Regions from separate parts of the Pseudomonas sp. R1-7 genome, predicted to be linked through region 1. Evidence: predicted binding sites of a transcription regulator. Region 1 holds the regulator's gene; the other holds the start of a gene.
The links. The regulator FliA, encoded in region 1, starts transcription of late flagellar genes. The targets are predictions, from matches to a motif close to CTAAAGTTTNNNNNNNNNNNGCCGNTAA.

Region 1 (5,238 bases):
AGTGGTTTATGCAAGTGAAGCGTTTTTTCGCCGCCGATATGCGTCAGGCCATGAAACTGGTTCGTGACGAGCTGGGCGCTGAAGCAGCCATCATCGGCAACCGTCGTATCGCCGGCGGTGTCGAGCTGACGGCGGCCCTGGATTACAAATTGTCGGCGCTGGCCCCGCGCGTTCCAAACATGGAACTCGAGGACGAGCTGCGCAAGACCCAGTCGCGCATCGCCAGCGCCCAGGCCGAGCTGAGCCTGCGCGCCAGCGAAGGCACGGGCAGCGCGGGCACCAATCGTCAATTGTTCGCCGGCCAGCCCTTGACCGCAGGCCTGCCGCTGACCGCTGCCGAACCGCTGATCGAGCCGACGCCGGCCGAGCCGCGTCGTCCGGCACCCGCGCCAGCCGCCCCGGCCCCAGGCGTTGATCCGCGTGCCCTGGACTCGATGCGCTTCGAACTCAACAGCCTGCGCGAGTTGATGGAAGTCCAGCTCGGTTCGCTGGCCTGGAACCAACTGCAAGGCAGCCGTCCGGCCCAGGCCAACCTGTGGCGTCGCCTGCAACGCATTGGCTTGTCCGGCCCGTTGGCGCGCGACCTGCTGGCCCTGATCAACGACATCGACGAGCCTCGCCAGGCCTGGCGCATGTTGCTGGCTCACCTGGCGCGGATGATCGCCACGCCGGAAATCGAGCCACTGGAGGAGGGCGGAGTGATTGCCATGGTCGGCCCGGCCGGCATGGGCAAGACCACGACCCTGGCCAAGCTCGCGGCCCGTTATGTACTCAAGTACGGCGCCCAGAGCATCGCCCTGGTGAGCATGGACAGTTTCCGCATCGGCGCCCAGGAGCAACTCAAGACCCTGGGTCGGATCCTCAACGTGTCGGTGACCCATGTGGATCCGGGTCAATCCCTGGCCCAGGCGCTGGAGCCGCTGATGCGCAAACGCGTCGTGCTGATCGACACCGCCGGCCTGCAAGCCAGCGATCCGGCCCTGCGCATGCAGCTGGAAAGCCTGGCCGGGCGTGGCATCAAGTCAAAAAATTATCTCGTGTTGGCAACCACCAGCCAGAAACAGGTTCTAACCGCCGCATACCACAGCTACAAACGCTGCGGGCTGGCCGGCTGCATCCTGACTAAGCTGGACGAAACGGCAAGCCTGGGCGAGGTGTTGAGCCTGGCGATCGGTCATGAACTACCGGTGGCCTACCTGACCGACGGGCCGCGGATCCCGGATGATTTGCATCTGCCGCGCCGTCATCAACTGGTCAGTCGTGCCGTGAGTGTGCAAATGCAGGAAGAACCCAGCGAAGAAGCCATGGCTGATATGTTCGCTGACATCTACCACAGCCCGACCAAGCAGGTTGGCTGAGGTAATCATGAATATTTTTTGTACCTACATCGATGGTCTGCCATGCATTGTTCCGAGTGAACGCGCAGCCAGTAATGTGGCCTCCGTCTAAGTAAGACAAGGTAAAGAACGAACATGGGCAGCATGCATCCCGTACAGGTGATCGCGGTGACCGGCGGCAAAGGTGGCGTCGGGAAGACTAACGTGTCAGTGAACTTGTCCCTGGCTCTGGCAGAGCTTGGCCGACGGGTCATGCTGCTGGACGCCGACCTGGGCCTGGCGAACGTCGACGTGCTGCTGGGGCTCACACCCAAGCGCACGCTGGCGGACGTGATTGAAGGGCGCTGTGAGTTGCGCGACGTGCTGTTGCAGGGCCCCGGCGGGATTCGCATCGTGCCGGCCGCCTCCGGCACCCAGAGCATGGTGCACCTGACGCCTGCGCAGCACGCCGGCCTGATCCAGGCGTTCAGCGACATCGGTGACAACCTCGATGTGCTGGTGATCGACACGGCTGCCGGTATCGGTGACTCGGTGGTCAGTTTTGTCCGCGCCGCCCAGGAAGTCTTGCTGGTGGTCTGCGACGAACCGACGTCGATCACCGACGCCTACGCCCTGATCAAACTGCTTAACCGCGACTATGGCATGAACCGCTTCCGCGTCCTGGCCAACATGGCCCAGAGCCCACAGGAAGGACGCAACCTGTTCGCCAAGTTGACAAAGGTCACGGACCGCTTCCTGGACGTCGCCCTACAATACGTCGGCGCAGTGCCTTACGACGAAAGTGTACGCAAGGCGGTCCAGAAGCAACGTGCCGTTTATGAAGCTTTTCCACGTTCCAAATGCGCGCTGGCGTTCAAGGCGATCGCCCAGAAAGTCGATACCTGGCCTCTGCCGGCCAACCCACGCGGGCATCTGGAATTTTTCGTCGAGCGTCTCGTGCAACAAACAGCAGGGCCCGTGTTATGACAGCCAGCGGTTACAACCATCTCTACAAAAAATCGGCACGGGACGCCCAGTACGAGTTGATCGAGCGTTACGCGCCCCTGGTCAAGCGCATCGCCTATCACTTGCTGGCGCGCTTGCCGGCCAGTGTGCAGGTCGAGGACTTGATCCAGGCGGGCATGATCGGCCTGCTCGAAGTGTCGAACAAATACGACGCGAGCAAGGGCGCCAGCTTCGAGACATACGCCGGTATCCGCATCCGCGGGGCGATGCTCGATGAAGTCCGCAAGGGCGACTGGGCGCCGCGTTCGGTGCATCGCAATACGCGCATGGTCAGTGATGCGATTCGCGCGATTGAAGCGAAAACCGGACGAGACGCTAAAGATCACGAAGTTGCAGCCGAACTCCAGTTGAGTCTCGATGATTATTACGGGATTTTGAACGATACCTTGGGCAGTCGCCTGTTCAGTTTCGACGACCTGTTGCAGGACGGCGAGCACGAAGGGCTGCACGAGGATAACGCGAGTGCTCACATGGAGCCGTCGCGTGACCTGGAAGATGAGCGTTTCCAGAGCGCGCTGGCGGATGCGATCGCCAATTTGCCGGAGCGTGAGCGACTGGTCTTGGCGCTGTACTACGACGAAGAGCTGAACCTCAAGGAAATCGGTGAGGTCCTGGGGGTCAGCGAATCGCGGGTCAGCCAGTTACACAGCCAGTGCGCGGCCCGCTTGCGGGGGCGTTTGGGGGAGTGGCGAGCGCGCTGACGAGCAGTGTGGGGACACTGCGAACGAGGCTGGCATGGCACGCGCCGGGCCAGTCTCCACCCGTTGTGCTCCAGACCGTTGTCGAGTGTTGTGCCGGATTGATTGAAATGGCGCGTCCAGGTGCTGGGCGCGTTTAAGACTGCTTGGAGGTCGAATTGGACAAGAACATGAAAATCCTCATCGTTGATGACTTCTCAACGATGCGGCGGATCATAAAAAACCTGTTGCGTGACCTCGGGTTCACCAACACGGTCGAGGCCGACGATGGCACTACCGCCATTCCGGTCCTCAACAGCGGGAGCATCGACTTTCTGGTGACTGACTGGAACATGCCTGGCATGACCGGTATCGACTTGCTGCGCCACGTGCGCGCCGATGAAAAACTCAAGCACCTGCCGGTGCTGATGGTCACTGCCGAAGCCAAGCGCGAGCAGATCATCGAAGCCGCCCAGGCCGGTGTTAACGGCTATGTGGTCAAACCCTTCACGGCCCAGGCGTTGAAAGAGAAGATCGAAAAAATCTTCGAACGCATCGGTTAACGGCGCCACGGGGGAGCTATGGACAACGAATCTTCAATGGGCGATTTCGAATCGACCCTGAAAAAACATGCCCGCGAACTGGTCGACAGCCTTGAAAAGGGCCGCTTCGGCGATGCGGTTCAAATGATTCATGAGCTCAACCAGACCCGGGATCGTGGTCTGTACCAGGAAGTCGGCAAGCTCACCCGTGAACTGCACAGCGCGATCGTCAATTTCCAGATCGATCCGAACATGCCGCAGGCCGAGGAAGTCTCGCAGATCACCGACGCCACCGAGCGCCTGGGTTATGTGGTCAAGCTGACCGAAGCCGCGGCCAACCGCACCATGGACCTGGTGGAAAGCGCAACGCCCCTGGTCAACGGCCTGAGCGAGGAAGCCCAGGCGTTGAGCACCGATTGGGGACGGTTCATGCGTCGCGAAGTCGGCGCCGAGGAATTTCGCGAACTGGCCCGTCGGGTCGACGGATTCCTGGCGCGCAGCAGCACCGAGAACCGCGCCGTGGCCGGCAACCTCAACGACATTTTGCTGGCCCAGGACTATCAAGACCTGACCGGCCAAGTGATCAAGCGCGTGACCCAGTTGGTCACCGAAGTTGAAAGCAATTTGCTCAAGCTGGTGTTGATGGCAAGCCAAGTGGATCGCTTTGCCGGCATCGAACACGACCGCGCGGCGATACTTGCTGAAAAAGATCCACAAAAACATCTCTCTCAGGGTGAAGGTCCGCAAATTCATGCCGATAAAAGAGAAGACGTTGTGTCCGGTCAGGACGATGTGGACGATTTGTTGTCCAGCCTTGGATTTTGAGTTTTAGCCCTATTTTAGGAGCAGCCATTAATGAGCTTCGGCGCCGATGAAGAGATCCTTCAGGATTTCCTGGTTGAGGCCGGCGAGATTCTAGAGCAACTGTCCGAACAGCTGGTCGAGCTGGAAAGCCGACCTGATGATGCGGATCTGCTCAATGCAATTTTTCGCGGTTTCCACACTGTAAAAGGAGGCGCCGGCTTCCTCCAGCTCAACGAGCTGGTGGAGTGCTGCCACATTGCCGAGAACGTGTTCGACATCCTGCGCAAGGGTGAGCGTCGCGTCGACTCGGAGCTGATGGACGTGGTGCTCGAAGCCTTGGATGCGGTCAACAGCATGTTCAGCGAAGTGCGCGAGCGCTCGCCGATCACCCCAGCCACCCCCGAGCTGCTCGCCGCGCTGTCGCGCCTGGCCGAGCCGCAGTCGGCTGACGAAGCCGCGCCGGCTGCCGAGCCTGTGGTTGAAGAGCCGGTTGCCGAAGAATCGGGTGACATTACCGATCACGAATTCGAATCGCTGCTGGACTCGCTGAGCGCCGTCAAGGCCGAAGCCGAGGCTCCGGCCGCACCTGCTGCGCCAGCCGCCAATGCCGCTGCCAGCGATGAAATTACCGACGATGAGTTCGAGTCGCTGCTCGACCAACTGCACGGCAAGGGCCAGTTCGCCGCCGATGCGGTCGCGGCCCCGGCTGCCCCGGCTGCGCCAAAGGCAGCGGGTGATGACTCGGACATTACCGATGACGAATTCGAAGCCTTGCTCGACCAGTTGCACGGCAAGGGCAACTTTGCCGTCGATGCACTGGACTCGGCCATCGCTTCGGCGCCGACGCCGGCCAAGCCAGCGGCCGCGGCAGCC
Region 2 (5,238 bases), 2.7 Mb from region 1:
TAAAATCCAAATTTTAATCAAGAGCATGTAATTACCCATGAGCATCCATCATGAACGAATTAAAAAAAACCATCATCAACCCAATGACGCTTATTGCCATACTTGCAAGTTTGTCGGAAACATCCGCAGCGATATCCTTGCCGTACCTGGACAGCGACGATCGTGACTGTTACGTCTGGTTCCTGATCGGCTTTCCCGTTTTCTTATCGTTGTTGTTTTTTCTGACGCTCAATTTCAACTACCGCGCTCTGTATTCACCTTCAGATTTCCCCAAAAGCAAACATGTCAAGAAGGGCAGGCATGGCTCCGCCGGCAGGCGCCGCTATGCGTTACGACGGGGAAGGAAAAAACACAATCGCTTGGTCCGTCATCGTCGAAGGAGGAAACCGTGAGCATTGCGCTAGGGAAGGGAGATAAAAAAACGGCCTGCTTATGCAGGCCGTTTCCATGGGGAGCGGATCAGAACAGCTTGCGCCCCTTGTTCGCCGCGATGCGCATGCGCAGGGCGTTGAGCTTGATGAAGCCGGCCGCGTCGGCCTGGTTGTAGGCACCGCCGTCTTCTTCGAAGGTCGCGATGTTGGCATCGAACAGCGAGTCGTCGGACTTGCGCCCGGTCACGATTACGTTGCCCTTGTACAGCTTCAGGCGCACGACACCGTTCACGTTGACCTGGGAGGCATCGATCATCTGTTGCAGCATCAGGCGCTCCGGGCTCCACCAGTAGCCGGTGTAGATCAGGCTGGCGTACTTGGGCATCAACTCATCCTTCAAGTGAGCCACTTCGCGGTCCAGGGTGATCGATTCGATCGCCCGGTGAGCACGCAGCATGATGGTACCGCCTGGGGTTTCGTAGCAGCCACGGGACTTCATGCCGACATAGCGGTTCTCGACGATGTCCAGGCGACCGATGCCGTGTTCGCCGCCGATGCGGTTCAGGGTCGCCAGCACGGTGGCCGGGCTCATTTCCACGCCGTCCAGCGCGACGATATCGCCGTTGCGATAGGTCAGTTCCAGGTATTGCGGGGTATCGGGGGCCTTCTCCGGGGAGACGGTCCAGCGCCACATGTCTTCTTCGTGCTCGGTCCAGGTGTCTTCCAGCACGCCGCCTTCATAAGAGATGTGCAGCAGGTTGGCGTCCATCGAGTACGGGGACTTCTTCTTGCCATGACGCTCGATCGGGATCGCGTGCTTCTCGGCGTAATCCATCAGTTTTTCACGGGACAGCAAGTCCCATTCACGCCACGGTGCAATGACTTTCACGCCCGGCTTGAGGGCATAGGCGCCCAGTTCGAAACGCACCTGGTCGTTGCCTTTGCCGGTGGCCCCATGGGAAATGGCATCGGCGCCGGTTTCGTTGGCGATTTCGATCAAACGCTTGGCGATCAGCGGACGGGCGATGGACGTACCCAACAGGTACTCGCCTTCGTAAACGGTGTTGGCGCGGAACATCGGGAACACGAAGTCGCGGACGAACTCTTCGCGCAGGTCATCGATGTAGATTTCTTTGACGCCCATGGCCTGGGCCTTGGCACGTGCAGGCTCGACTTCCTCGCCCTGTCCCAGGTCAGCGGTGAAGGTCACCACTTCGCAGTTATAAGTGTCCTGCAGCCACTTGAGGATCACCGAAGTGTCCAGGCCGCCGGAATACGCCAGAACGACCTTGTTTACGTCCGCCATGCCATCACTCCACGGGTTGTACGGAAAGCCGGGAAGTCTAACGTCCAGCGCGGATAATTTACAGAGGCGCGACAGCTTATGACGACGAAGCGACAGATTATGTCGACTGCGCGACGATCAGGCCGGCTCAGGAAGTACGTGCAGTCGCTCCGGCAGGCGCAGCCGTCTTGGTCGGAGCAACCGGCGTCGCCGTCTTGCCCGGCGCAGCAGCGGGTGCCACGGCAGGTGCCGCCGGCATTGCCGCGGGAGCTGGCGCCTGTGGGGCCGGGGCCTGGGTGGCGGGTACCCGCTCCAGTTTTACCAACACACGCCGGTTCTTGGCCCGGTTGGCTGCGTTGGTATTGGCGACCAGCGGATAACGCTCGCCGTGGAAGCGCACGGTGAATTGGGACTCCTGGAAACCGTTGGCCTTGAAGAAATCCTGGACAGCCAGGGCCCGGCGACGCGACAACTCGCGGTTGGTCAGGCGGTTGCCACTGTTGTCGGAGTGGCCATCGAGCTCGACATGATTGACGCTCGGGTCCGCCTTGATGAAGTCGAGCATGACCTGCAACTGGGCCTTGGCCTGGGCATCAAGCTCGATCCCTTCGCCAGGGAAGCCGATCTGGGTTTGCTTGATCTGCTCGAAGTTCTTCGGCAAGAGTTTCGCTACACAGCCCTGGTAATCGTTGAACGCCTTGTTGAAGCGCACGGGGAGCAACCGAACCTCCGACACCCGCCCGTCCTCGGTGTTGCGTCGCACTACGGGACTGCGACCTTCCATCAGCCCGCTGATCAAGCGGCCGGCCTGTACCTGGGAGCTGTTGAAAAGCACATCGCCGCTGCCGATCCTGACCGAACCAAGGTTGATATCGCCCCGCCCGGGCTGCCAAGGCGCCGCGGCCGCCAGCAACGTCGCAGAGCCGCCGCCGAGCATCGGATTATTGGCCTTGAGCCGGAACGTGGCCTGCTCGCCCGCCTTGCGCACGAACTCTCCACTGCCGAAATCGCTGATCGGCTGGCTCAGCCGACACTCGAACTTGTCGCCTTCGACCGTCCACTCGATGCTCTCCAGACGGGTCTGGAAAGTGAGCGCCATCGCAGGAAGGCTGGCAAACACACTGAGCAAGGCTAGATAACGCTGGCGCACGGGAGGCTCCACTGGCTTTTATACGGAAATCGAGAAACGCTGGGCATGCCGCTTGGCACGAAATGCTGGCACACCTGAAGGGGCTATCGGTAACTTGCGGCAAAACTTGATAGCGGGTGCCCGGATCGGTCTTTTCCGGTAGCATTCCCCCGAGATTTACCCGCCTGGAAGCCCCCCATGTCCGACCGCCTGACCCTGCTGCGTCCCGACGACTGGCATATTCATCTTCGCGATGGTGCTGTGTTGACCCATACCGTCGCCGATGTCGCGCGCACTTTTGGCCGCGCCATCATCATGCCAAACCTGGTTCCGCCCGTGCGCAACGCCGCCGAGGCCGATGGCTATCGCCAGCGCATCCTGTCGGCACGCCCGAAAGGCAGCCGCTTCGAACCGCTGATGGTGCTTTACCTCACCGACCGCACCCAGCCCGAGGAGATACGCGAGGCCAAGGCCAGCGGTTTCGTGCATGCGGCCAAGTTGTACCCCGCTGGCGCCACTACCAATTCGGACTCTGGCGTCACCAGCATCGACAAGATTTTCCCGGTGCTCGAGGCGATGGCCGAAGTCGGCATGCCGTTGTTGATCCACGGTGAAGTTACCCGGGGCGACGTCGATGTGTTCGATCGTGAGAAGATTTTCATCGACGAACATATGCGTCGCGTCGTCGAACGCTTCCCGACGCTTAAGGTGGTCTTCGAGCACATCACCACGGGTGATGCCGTGCAGTTCGTCAACGAGGCTTCGGCCAATGTCGGCGCGACCATCACCGCGCATCACCTGCTGTACAACCGCAACCACATGCTGGTGGGCGGGATCCGTCCACACTTCTATTGCTTGCCGATCCTCAAGCGCAACACCCATCAGGAAGCCTTGCTGGATGCGGCCACCAGCGGCAGCGCCAAGTTTTTCCTCGGCACCGACTCGGCGCCCCACGCCCGTCATGCCAAGGAAGCCGCTTGCGGTTGTGCTGGTTGCTACACCGCCTACGCCGCCATCGAGATGTACGCCGAGGCGTTCGAGCAGCGCAACGCCCTGGACAAGCTCGAAGGCTTCGCCAGCCTGCACGGCCCACGCTTCTATGGCCTGCCGGTGAACACCGATCGGATTACCCTGGTTCGCGACGAGTGGACCGCCCCTGCCAGCCTGCCGTTTGGCGAGCAGACTGTCATCCCGCTGCGCGCCGGTGAAAAACTGCGCTGGCGCCTGCTGGAGGAAAACGCGTGAGTGAAGATCATTTCGACGACGAACTGGACGGCAACGGCGGTTCGGGCGGCGCGCGCCACCCGATGGCTGCTCGCTTCCGGGGTTATCTGCCGGTCGTGGTCGACGTAGAAACCGGTGGTTTCAACTCAGCCACCGATGCGCTGCTGGAAATCGCCGCGACCACCATTGGCATGGACGAGAAAGGCTTTGTCTTCCCCGACCACACCTACTTCTTTCGGGTCGAACCGTTCGAAGGCGCCAACATCGAAGCGGCAGCCCTGGAGTTCACCGGGATCAAACTCGATCACCCGCTGCGCATGGCGGTCAGCGAAGAAACCGCGCTGACCGACATCTTCCGTGGCGTGCGCAAGGCACTGAAGGCCAACGGTTGCAAGCGCGCGATCCTGGTCGGCCATAACAGCAGTTTCGACCTGGGCTTCCTCAATGCCGCCGTTGCGCGCCTGGACATGAAGCGCAATCCGTTTCATCCCTTCTCCAGCTTCGACACGGCGACCCTCGCTGGCTTGGCCTACGGCCAGACGGTATTGGCCAAGGCCTGCCAGGCGGCTGATATCGATTTCGATGGCCGTGAGGCTCACTCGGCCCGCTATGACACCGAGAAGACCGCCGAGCTGTTCTGCGGCATCGTCAACCGGTGGAAAGAGATGGGTGGCTGGCAGGATTTCGACGACTGACATAGAGCTAGGCTTAGCTCTTTGTGGCGAGGGGATTTAGCGAAACGTCGCACCGCCCCGCTGGGTCGCGAAGCGGCCCCAAACCTGCCAACTGGGTGTGGCGGACTCACCATTTTGGGACTGCTGCGCAGTCCAGCGGGGATAAATCCCCTCGCCACAGTATGTATTTAGCCCCCCATAAAAAAACCGGCCCATCGGGGGCCGGTTTTTTTATGCCTGGGTGCGCTTACAGCTTGTCGCTGTGCTCGCCCAGGTAAGCGGCAACGCCTTCAGGCGATGCGGTCATGCCCTTGTCGCCTTTTTTCCAGTTGGCCGGGCAGACTTCGCCGTGCTCTTCGTGGAACTGCAGGGCGTCAACCAGACGGATCAGCTCTTCCATGTTACGGCCCAGCGGCAGGTCGTTGATGATCTGCGAACGAACCACGCCTTTGTCGTCGATCAGGAACGCGCCACGGAAGGCTACGCCACCTTCGGACTCCACGTCGTAGGCCTTGGCGATCTCGTGCTTCATATCGGCTGCCATGGTGTATTTCA

Region 2: a site for FliA is predicted at 2,890-2,917, ahead of J3P79_RS06465 (flagellar protein MotY). Genes of this name have one in related genera too.

Annotation. Positions count from the first base shown of each region.
Region 1 is NZ_CP071661.1:4,218,511-4,223,748, reverse strand. It holds gene flhF (flagellar biosynthesis protein FlhF) at 9-1,358, shown strand; gene fleN (flagellar synthesis regulator FleN) at 1,473-2,303, shown strand; gene fliA (RNA polymerase sigma factor FliA) at 2,300-3,043, shown strand; gene J3P79_RS18770 (chemotaxis response regulator CheY) at 3,211-3,582, shown strand; gene J3P79_RS18765 (protein phosphatase CheZ) at 3,601-4,386, shown strand; gene J3P79_RS18760 (chemotaxis protein CheA) at 4,417-5,238, shown strand, end outside.
Region 2 is NZ_CP071661.1:1,476,765-1,482,002, reverse strand. It holds partial or broken gene J3P79_RS06475 (hypothetical protein) at 51-293, shown strand; gene J3P79_RS06470 (argininosuccinate synthase) at 460-1,677, opposite strand; gene J3P79_RS06465 (flagellar protein MotY) at 1,805-2,806, opposite strand; gene pyrC (dihydroorotase) at 2,984-4,030, shown strand; gene rnt (ribonuclease T) at 4,027-4,704, shown strand; gene J3P79_RS06450 (peroxiredoxin) at 4,931-5,238, opposite strand, start outside.